DNA from 3 places in the Nitratireductor kimnyeongensis genome. Region 1 is predicted to be linked to each of the others. Evidence: predicted binding sites of a transcription regulator. Region 1 holds the regulator's gene; each other region holds the start of a gene.
What was found. The regulator LexA, encoded in region 1, represses DNA repair genes until DNA is damaged. The targets are predictions, from matches to a motif close to TGTTCNNNNTGTGTTCNG.
Positions count from the first base shown of each region.

Region 2: a site for LexA is predicted at 1,767-1,784, ahead of KW403_RS17110 (single-stranded DNA-binding protein). Genes of this name have one in related genera too.
Region 3: a site for LexA is predicted at 1,938-1,955, ahead of rhuM (RhuM family protein). Genes of this name have one in related genera too.

Region 1 is NZ_CP078143.1:3,742,495-3,745,773, forward strand. Features, by position in the region: gene KW403_RS17760 (MarC family protein) at 192-824, shown strand; gene lexA (transcriptional repressor LexA) at 923-1,642, shown strand; gene KW403_RS17770 (NAD(P)H-hydrate dehydratase) at 1,718-3,244, opposite strand.
Region 2 is NZ_CP078143.1:3,607,468-3,610,746, reverse strand. Features, by position in the region: gene KW403_RS17120 (molybdopterin molybdotransferase MoeA) at 1-597, shown strand, start outside; gene KW403_RS17115 (hypothetical protein) at 726-1,139, opposite strand; gene KW403_RS17110 (single-stranded DNA-binding protein) at 1,168-1,662, opposite strand; gene uvrA (excinuclease ABC subunit UvrA) at 2,614-3,279, shown strand, end outside.
Region 3 is NZ_CP078143.1:1,792,538-1,795,816, forward strand. Features, by position in the region: gene KW403_RS08520 (cell wall hydrolase) at 323-754, shown strand; gene KW403_RS08525 (Gfo/Idh/MocA family protein) at 769-1,758, opposite strand; gene rhuM (RhuM family protein) at 1,975-2,994, shown strand; gene pheT (phenylalanine--tRNA ligase subunit beta) at 3,001-3,279, opposite strand, start outside.

The sequences.
Region 1 (3,279 bases):
ATATGAAGCGCCATTGATTCTCCAATCGGAGCAGAGATTGGCGCCGAGGAAATCCAACGCAATTTCAGACGCATATGGGTGGTCTGTGAATGGCGTCGATGACAAATTGCCGCAGCATCCACACACACGCTGATAATCAGAGCTTTTCTGAAGCCTCCCAACTGGGTTAGACAGTCTCAAGGGAGGCCCCGATGGCAGGTTACGAGACCTTATTCAACGCGTTCGTCACACTGCTGGTCACCGTGGACCCACCGGGCCTGGCACCGCTCTTTCTCGCGCTGACGGTCGGGATGAATCGATCTGAGCGCAATCAGGTCGCCGTCCGGGCCGCAACTATCGGCTTTGCGGTCCTAGCCCTCTTTGGCGTGGCCGGCAGCGCCATACTTTCCGTGTTTGGTATCACGCTCCCGGCGTTCCGCGTCGCCGGCGGACTGCTCCTCTTCTTCATCGCTTTCGAAATGATCTTCGAACGTCGCCAGGAGCGGCATGAAAAGAGTGCTGAACGCGCAATCACCCGAGACATGATCCGAAACATCGCCGCATTTCCGCTGGCAATTCCCCTGATTGCCGGTCCAGGCGCGATCTCTGCCACCGTGCTTCTTTCCGGATCCTTCAGCGGCCTCGTCGGCACCGCAGCATTGCTGGGAATTCTTCTGACGACCATCGCCATTACCTATGCGGTGTTCACACTTGCAGACCGCGTCGACCATTTCCTCGGCGAGACAGGACGATCGATACTGACGAGACTTCTCGGTGTGATCCTTGCAGCTCTTGCCGTGCAGTTCGTAGCCGATGGCGCAAAGGCTCTGTTCAGCGCGCCGTGACGGCAGACGTCGAACGACAACACCGGGAGTTGCGGAACACAACTGGAACATATAGAGTATGTTCTGGTTTTGTTTTTAACTGATTCTCGGTGGCGCCCATGCTGACCCGCAAGCAGCACGAACTTCTCCTGTTCATCCAGGAGCGGCTGAAGGAGACTGGAATCCCGCCTTCATTCGATGAAATGAAGGAGGCGCTGGACCTTGCGTCGAAGTCGGGTATTCACCGGTTGATCACCGCTCTTGAGGAGCGCGGCTTTATCCGCCGGCTCCCCAACCGGGCTCGTGCCCTGGAGGTGTTGCGCCTGCCCGATTCGATTGCACCGGGCCTGAATGCCGGCGCACGCAAGTTTTCGCCCAGCGTCATTGAGGGCAGTCTCGGCAAAGCGCCTCCTGCCCCGCCCAAGCCGGCAGCAAGCAACGATGACGCCATTGCCGGTGTCGTGTCTGTGCCGGTCATGGGGCGCATTGCTGCGGGCGTTCCTATTGATGCCATTCAGCACCAGACCCATTCCATCGCCGTGCCTCCGGACATGCTGAGTGGGGGCGATCACTATGCGTTGGAGGTCAAGGGCGACTCGATGATCGAGGCCGGCATCTTCGATGGCGACACGGTGATTATCCGCGAAACCCAGACCGCCAATCCCGGCGAGATCGTCGTCGCCCTGGTCGATCAGGAAGAAGCGACCCTGAAACGTTTCCGTCGCAAGGGAGCGTCCATCGCCCTCGAAGCCGCCAATCCGGCTTATGAGACACGGATATTCGGTCCCGATAGGGTAAAGGTTCAGGGACGGCTGGTTGGCTTGATGCGGCGTTATTGAACCTGCTGGCGGAGGGGCGTCTGTTTTGCCTACCCCGCCTGGTTCCCTGTTTCATGAATGCGGCCAGGAGTTCGCTCAGGATCTCGCTTGGGCTGACGGGGTCACCTTCTTATAAAACAATCTTTGCAACACCTCTGGCAGCAGATCCGGCAGGTCTTCGGCGACCAATCCATACCCGAATGTTCGACCGCTTTCTGCATGAACCCACACCCCCGCACACGCCGCTTCAAAAGCCGGCATCCCTTGAGCCATCAGGCTTGCGATAATTCCCGACAGCACATCGCCAGATCCAGCGGTCGCCAAATGCGGGGTGGCATTCACATTGATTGCGGCCCGCCCGTCGGGTGCCGCCACGATCGTATCAAATCCCTTGAGCACAAGGGTTGCGCCCGATCGCTCGGCCGCTTCCTGGGCGCGCTGCACTTTGGAAACGCCTGTTCCGTCTTGAAGTTCGGGAAAAAGTCGGGCGAACTCGCCTTCATGCGGCGTGAGAACCACCTTGCCGGCGGAAGCCCTGATCATTCCAAAAAACACATCCGCCCGGTCACGAAAAGCAGTGATCGCGTCTGCATCGAAGACCAGCCCGCTCGCTTCAGTCGCCTGATCGAGAAGCGCGCGTGCGAAACTGCGCGTTCGCCCACCTGTGCCGGCACCTGGTCCCAGGAGGGCCCCGGAGGGTTTGCGGTCAACAAGAAATGCCTGCAACTCGCTCACCGTATCTGCTTTGCGCAACATGATCGACGTCAGATGCATAGCGTTGATCGAAAGCGCGTTGGCGGGCGAAAGCACTGTCACGGCACCTGCCCCCGCACGCGCCGCTGCGAGCGCTGAAAGTCTCGCTGCCCCGGTCGTGATGGCCCCACCGGATACCACCGCCACATGACCACGCGAATATTTGTGGGTGCCTGCGGTGATTTTCGGCCAGATTGGCCGCCACAACGGAGGCTGGTTTTCCCAAACCTTGCAGCCGACAGCATGAAGCGCACTGTCGGCAATGCCGATATCCGCTACGACAAGATCACCGCAAATTTGCCTCCCCGGCACGAGGAGATGTCCGCGCTTTTTACGAAAGAACGTGACAGTCAGGTCCGCTGAAAAGGCTGACCCGAGCGGCTTTCCGGTCAACCCGCATAAGCCGGTTGGCAGATCGATGGCAACCACAGCAAGCCCGCTATTGCTCACCTCTGCAATGATGGCGGCTTCCCCTCCTTCCACGGGGCGCTTCAGACCCGCACCGAACAATGCGTCAACCACGAGCCAAGCCCGTCTGGGTTGGAAGGCCGACAATGGCTCCGGCTTTACCGGGCAGTCGCCAAGCGCGAGCGCGGCATCGCTGCCCGTGGCCGGTCCGGCATCGGCGAAAACGCGAACCTCCAGACCTCGTTCAGCCAGGAGGCGCGCAACGACATAGCCGTCACCGCCATTGTTGCCGGGGCCGCACAAGACGAAGAAGCCTTCTGCCTCTGCATAGCGAGCGAGGATTTCGCCTGCCACCGCCGCGCCCGCATTCCTCATCAGACCATACCCGGCGTGCGGTCCGGGGGCGATGGCGGCACGGTCCACTCTGCCCATCTCTTCAGGCGTGACTACCTCCAAATGCATCACATTCTGCCGCTTTCTTCAGCGCATTGCATATT
Region 2 (3,279 bases), 140 kb from region 1:
TTTGCGATTGGAGCACTGGCGAAGAACGACGGTGCCCGCGTTCTCGATTTGGGTATCGTGAATGACAATAGCGCTGCAATTTCAGCCGCGGTTCGGAAAGCTGCAGATGCAGGGGCGCATGTTCTGGTCACCCTTGGCGGAGCTTCCGTCGGCGCCCGTGATCTCGTGCGGCAGGCCCTTCTCGAAGCGGGCATGTCACTCGACTTCTGGAAGATCGCGATGCGACCGGGCAAGCCACTGATGTTCGGCAGGCTGGGAGAGATGCGCGTTCTCGGCCTGCCCGGCAATCCTGTTTCAAGTCTGGTGTGCGCGCAGCTGTTTCTGAGACCGCTTGTTGCCCGGTTGGGGCAGCGCAACCACACGCCCGATCTGCGGGCAGCGGTTCTGGCCACGCCCCTGCGTGAAAATGACGAGCGCCGCGATTATATTCGGGCTTCGGTTGCTGCAGGCCCCGAAGGACTGATTGCGACACCCTTTCCCCTGCAAGATTCCTCCATGCTCACGACCCTGGCGGCCGCCAATGCGCTGATTGTGCGTGAGCCAGGAGCACCAGCTGCCGAACCGGGTTCCCGCTGCCGCGTTCTGATGCTTGGCTGATCCCCACCTCTGAGCAACCATCCTCTAGCGTCCAGGGAGAAAGGCGCGCGGATTGTTCCATCTCCGGTGACCGGCCGCCTTCGCGGACGGGAAAGAAGGGCTCAGAGCGAAGTGGCAGATGCGTGCTTCTATTGCCCCGTCTGTGCGGGGATGGAAACCTTCATCTCCTTGCCGCCATAGCCGTGAACACTGTCGTGTGCACGAATGGTGACATGTGTAAGACCATCCGGCAGCGTGACGCCGGACAGGCTGCGGGTAAATGGCTGTTCGCTGACATGCGGGTGCAGTAGCTTGCGCGAACCAAGGACATTGCCGGCATTGTCGAGCACGTCCCACCGGTCCGCATAATGCTCCCAACCTTCATCGGCATGCTCGACCGTGACCTCAAAACTGTACGTCCCTGCTGATTCGGCAATGACGTTGACGTCCACAATGTCCGCTTCACCAGCAAGCGCTGATGGTGCGATTATGAGTGCAAGCATAACGGACCCGGCAACGCCCGCCCGAAAACCATGTCTACCGTCATGGGGCGGAGTGATCATGCCGGGTCTCCATAGATTCAGATGCCGATCAGAACGGGATTTCGTCGTCGAGGTTCTGCGAGTAGCCGCCTCCGCCACTGCCACCGCTGGTATCGGCAGGGCCTGACTGGCCGAAATCGGAACCGCGATTGCCACCGCCGCTATAACCGACCTGATTGTCGCCGCCCTGCCCGCGCGTGTCGAGCATCTGCAGTTCGCCACGGAATTTTTGCAATACAACTTCAGTCGTGTAGCGTTCCTGACCGTTCTGGTCGGTCCATTTGCGTGTCTGAAGCTGGCCCTCGATATAAACCTTGGCGCCCTTCTTCAAATATTGCTCGGCCACCTTGGCAAGATTATCGTTGAAAATCACGACATTGTGCCACTCGGTCCGCTCACGGCGCTCACCCGACTGGCGATCGCGCCAGGTTTCAGAGGTGGCGATGCGCATATTAACCACCGGATCGCCGGAATTTAGCCGGCGAATTTCGGGATCTGCACCCAGATTTCCCACCAAAATGACCTTGTTGACGCTGCCCGCCATAACGCTTCTCCACGCTTGTCCGAAATCTGCTGCGCACTTTATCGAAAGCCGCGCTCCCGCGCGCGCTCCGCCTGCGGTGCTCCGGCTCTCGTCCACAGCTCATTTGTTCTTATTATGTTCACATTCAATGATCAGCGTCAATGCACCCGCTCCCGCGCACGCAACGTGAGAGAAAAGCCCCGCCGCCTTTTGGTCGCACGGGGCTCCGGGTCTTCCGACCCTCCATACCGGGAATGGTTTACCGGTGTCATCAGGCAGGGCTTTTTACAACCCTGTCTTCAAAGAGTTTTGATTTTAGGGGGCAGCCAGCCGCCAGCGTTGTCATGCCTGCCGGCGATCGCGTTCTCCAGAAACGTCAATCACCATGGATCGGTATCGAAACACATTTTCCGCGACAAGCGTCGAATGTGTCTTGAACCGATCAGCCGGCTGTGGCTTCGCAATCCAGGCGAAGCCCTAGGGATCGGTCAGGTGGAGTCATACCCTGCTCCTTCTTCGCGTTTCGGCCATTGCTCGGTGTTTGCCTGCTCAGGCAGACCGTGCTTGCAGATATGCCCACAGGCATTTCCACGGCGCACTCAAACCACGAGCGCTGACCGAGATATACTGCGCCTTCGGGGCGTAGCGGTCAAGAAAATGCCTTGCCAAGCCGGCAAATGTGATCAGCTGTAACCTGGCGCATTTTCTCGATCGCATGGTCGGGTCTGGCAAAATTGTCAGGAGAGCGTTCGTTTTTTGTTCTTTTTCCTTGCGGAACGCCGGGGAGCACGTGTTAAAGGGAGATATGCGTTTTCGTCTCAAACTGATGAGACGGGGGCGCTCGCGGCGAAGCGCTGTCGGCACGGTGTCATTCCGACCCGGCGGTCGACATTTGCATCCCGCTTCCTACATGATGCACAGACCGGCGTGCTGCCGGCCCATCCGGTTTCTCAAAACAGGCAGCGACGGGGCATGCCAGAACACAAGTCCATCACCATTCGCGGCGCGCGCGAGCACAATCTCAAGAATGTCGATCTCGACCTGCCGCGCGAGAAGCTCATCGTCATGACCGGTCTGTCGGGTTCCGGCAAGTCGTCGCTCGCCTTCGACACTATTTATGCCGAAGGCCAGCGGCGCTATGTGGAGAGCCTTTCGGCCTATGCGCGCCAGTTTCTGGAAATGATGCAGAAACCCGATGTCGACCAGATCGACGGGCTTTCGCCAGCCATTTCCATCGAGCAGAAGACGACGTCTAAAAACCCTCGCTCGACCGTCGGAACGGTGACGGAGATCTACGACTATATGCGCTTGCTTTTTGCGCGGGTGGGCGTTCCCTATTCGCCGGCCACGGGATTGCCGATCGAAAGCCAAACGGTCAGTCAGATGGTCGACCGGGTTATGGTTCTGGAGGAAGGCACGCGGCTTTACATCCTGGCGCCCATCGTGCGCGGCCGCAAAGGCGAATACCGCAAGGAAATGGCCGAGCTCCAGAAAAAGGGCTTTCAACGCGTCAAGGTGGATGGCGAGTTCTACGAGATTGCCGACGTTCCCGCACTCGACAAGAAATACAAGCACGACATCGACGTCGTGGTGGACCGGGTCGTGGTGCGCGACGATCTCGCCACACGGTTGGCGGAT
Region 3 (3,279 bases), 1.8 Mb from region 1:
GACGAGAGGTAAACCTTCCTATCCGGATTTGAAGCAAAGCCAATTTGTTTTCGCGCATAGGTTGTGAGAACGATCTGCTGCAGGGGCCCATACGGGTGGTGATGCCGAAATGGTATTCACAGGAGTGGCAATGTTTGCAGAAAGTCTTTTGTTCGGGGGATTGTACGTTTCATCTCTGCTCCAGTCGATCCCGGCCTGGGAACCTGAGACGATTTTTCCCTCCACTTTCAGAACGATAACAGAGCTTTTGGGCGAGGAGTCTCGTCCGCATCGATATTCCACGTTCAATCCGATGCTGCCGTCCTTTATCAGGGAGGCCGAGATGACCTGCCTTTCAGCAGCAGTCTATCACGAGGCGCGCGGCGAGCCCGTAGACGGCCAGAAGGCGGTTGCGATGGTCATTGTAAACCGCGTTCGCTCCGCATCGTACCCCAGCACCATTTGTGGCGTCGTGTTTCAGAACGCGCACAGGCCCTATCGCTGCCAGTTCTCCTTTACATGCACCGGTGTGGCTGTTCTTCCAAAGGAAGAAAAACCCTGGCGGCGCGCCCGGGAGGTTGCCGCTTCCATGCAGAATTGCCTCTCTGACTGCACAAGGGAAGCGGCTTCGGTCGATGGCGATCTGCAGGCCTTCGGCGCGGCTACGCACTACCACGCCAGCTATGTTCGTCCGAGGTGGGCGCGGCGTCTGCAAAAGCTTGGGCGCATAGGCCGGCACATCTTCTTCGCCAGAAAGACCGGAGGGCCGGTTTGAGCTGACCTTGATCCTTAAACGACCTCCCAGCCATCATGCGCGCCAGCACGGAAGATCGCATCGACCAGCTTCTGGTTCTTGACTGAGTCTTCAAGTGTGAAGACCGTTGCCTCCGCGCTGCCCTGGGCCGCTCGCACGATCGCCTCCGCCTGCAAGCGATATTGGCGCGCGCGTGGGAAACGGAAGATGTTGGCGCTGTTGTGGTCGGCGCTGAAGACCGTCAGGCGCGTGTCGCCATAGTCCGGGGTGTTGAAGGGCGCGTTGACCTCGATGAAGCCCCTGTCGCCGTGGAACACCATGCTCTGCCGCAGCGCCATCTGCGTCGACACATAGAAGCTGAGTTCGAAGGAGCCGAAATCGGCCTTGACGCTTGAATAGATGTCGGTGCCGAAGGTGGGGTCGCGCTCCACAACCGCCTGCACGCGCCCTGGCTCCAGCCCGGTGGCAAAGCGCGTCGTCACCGTGGGATAGACGCCGATATCCGGCAGGCCGCCGCCGCCAAGCTCCGGCTTGTTGCGCATGTTGTCGGGATCGACATTGTGGTAGCAGAACACGCCCTGCACATGCCGCAAGCGCCCGATGGCGCCTTCGGCGATCAGGTCGCGCACCTTGCGCCATTGCGGGTGATAGGTGACCATGAAGGCTTCTGACACCACCACATTGTTGCGGTCGCGCGCTTCGATCACGCGGGCAATCTCCTTGGCGTCGAGCGCCAGAGGCTTTTCCACCAGAACGTGCTTTCCGGCGTCTGCCGCTTTGATGGCAAAGGCCACGTGATCGGAGGTGGGCAGCGGAATGTAAACGCCGTCGACCTCGGGCGAGGCGAGGAGTGCATCGTAGGAAGAAAACACGTGGGGGATGCCGAAGCGGTCCGCCACGGCCTGCGCCTTCGAGGAATCGCGGCTGGCGATAGCCGTGACGACTCCATTTTCCGAATCCTGAATCTGCGGAATCACCTGCTCGCGGCCAATCCTGGCCGTCGAAAGAACGCCCCAACGGAACATGCACTTTCCTCCTGTTTTGCGCAGGCAAACACATAAAGCATTTTGCAGTCAGGTGGAATCACCTGACGTCCGCACAAATGCCGGAACAGAGGGAAGGATTGAGCGGAGCAGCGCTTCTATGAAACGGTGATCCGCTCTATGCCGGGGATTGAAAACCGGCAAGGTTTCGCGCGCTATTTTGTTCTGCTAATGTTCTGAAAACCCCTGGAGAGGCGCATGACAGCGGATGAACCCGTCCATCTCGTGGAAGATGCAGAAACTGGAGACCGGTTTCTGATCTACGATGGTGAAAAGGGCCTGCGGCTCGACATTCGCTATGAGGGCGAAACGCTCTGGATGACGCAGGAACAGATTGCGCGGCTTTTCGGGCGTGATATCTCGGTTATATCCCGGCACATTTCGAATGTGATCGCCGAGGGGGAACTGGAGCAGGAGAGCAATTTGCAAAAAATGCAAATTGCTCGGTCGACGAAACCAGTCACGCTCTACAGCCTCGACATGATCATTTCGGTTGGCTACCGCGTCTCCTCCGCGCAAGCGACCCTTTTCCGGCGCTGGGCAACCGGGATTCTGGTTCAGTTTGCGCGCAGCGGCTTTGTGGTGGATTCAGCGCGCCTCAAGCAGGAGCGCGACCGCATCGCCGAATTGCGGGAGATCATCCGCGACATTCGCTCTGATGAGGCCAATGTCTATCGTGAACTGCAAGCCATCTGCGCTCTCTGCCAGGACTATGACGGCAGCACCGCCAGGGCGCAGAGCTTCTTCCAGAAAACGCAGGCCAAGCTGATCCATGCGGTTGTTTCGCAGACACCCTCGGAAGTGGTGATGGCACGCGCTGATCATCGCCTCGAGAATATGGGGCTGCAAAGCTGGCCCGGCGACACGATCCGCAAGCGGGACGTGACTGTCTCAAAGAATTACCTCGCCGAGGCCGAAATCAGCGAGCTCAACCGCCTGACCACCATTCTCCTCGATATTTTCGATGATCAGGCCAAGGTGGGCCGATTGGTTGTCATGGAGGATGCAATGCGGCTTCTCGACCAGCAGCTCGCAAACCTTGGCCGGGCCGTCCTGCGATCGGGTGGCAGTGTGAGCGCGGACGCTGCAAAGGATCATGCGCGCGCGGAATTCGAGCGGTTCTCCGAACAGCAAAAGATCGAGCGCCACAAAAAAGCGGACGAGCACATCGCTGCGCTCGTCCGCGAAGAGAAACGGCTTCCGAAAGGGCGCCGCTGAACGAACCTACCCCCGCAGCGTGCCGCCGGTCTGCTTGCCGACATTGGCGACGACGCGGCCGGCGATGGCTTCAAGCTCTTCATCCGTCAGCGTCTTTTCGCGCGGCTGGATCGAGACTTCGATGGCGACGGACTTCTTGTCTTCACCGAGCGAGGGGCCTTCGAAAATGTCGAACACGCGCACACCGGTGACAAGCTTCTTGTCGGCCGCTGCTGCCGCGCGCTCGATGGTTGCAGCTTCCACAGCCTTATCGACAACGAACGCAAAGTCGCGGCGCACGAGCTG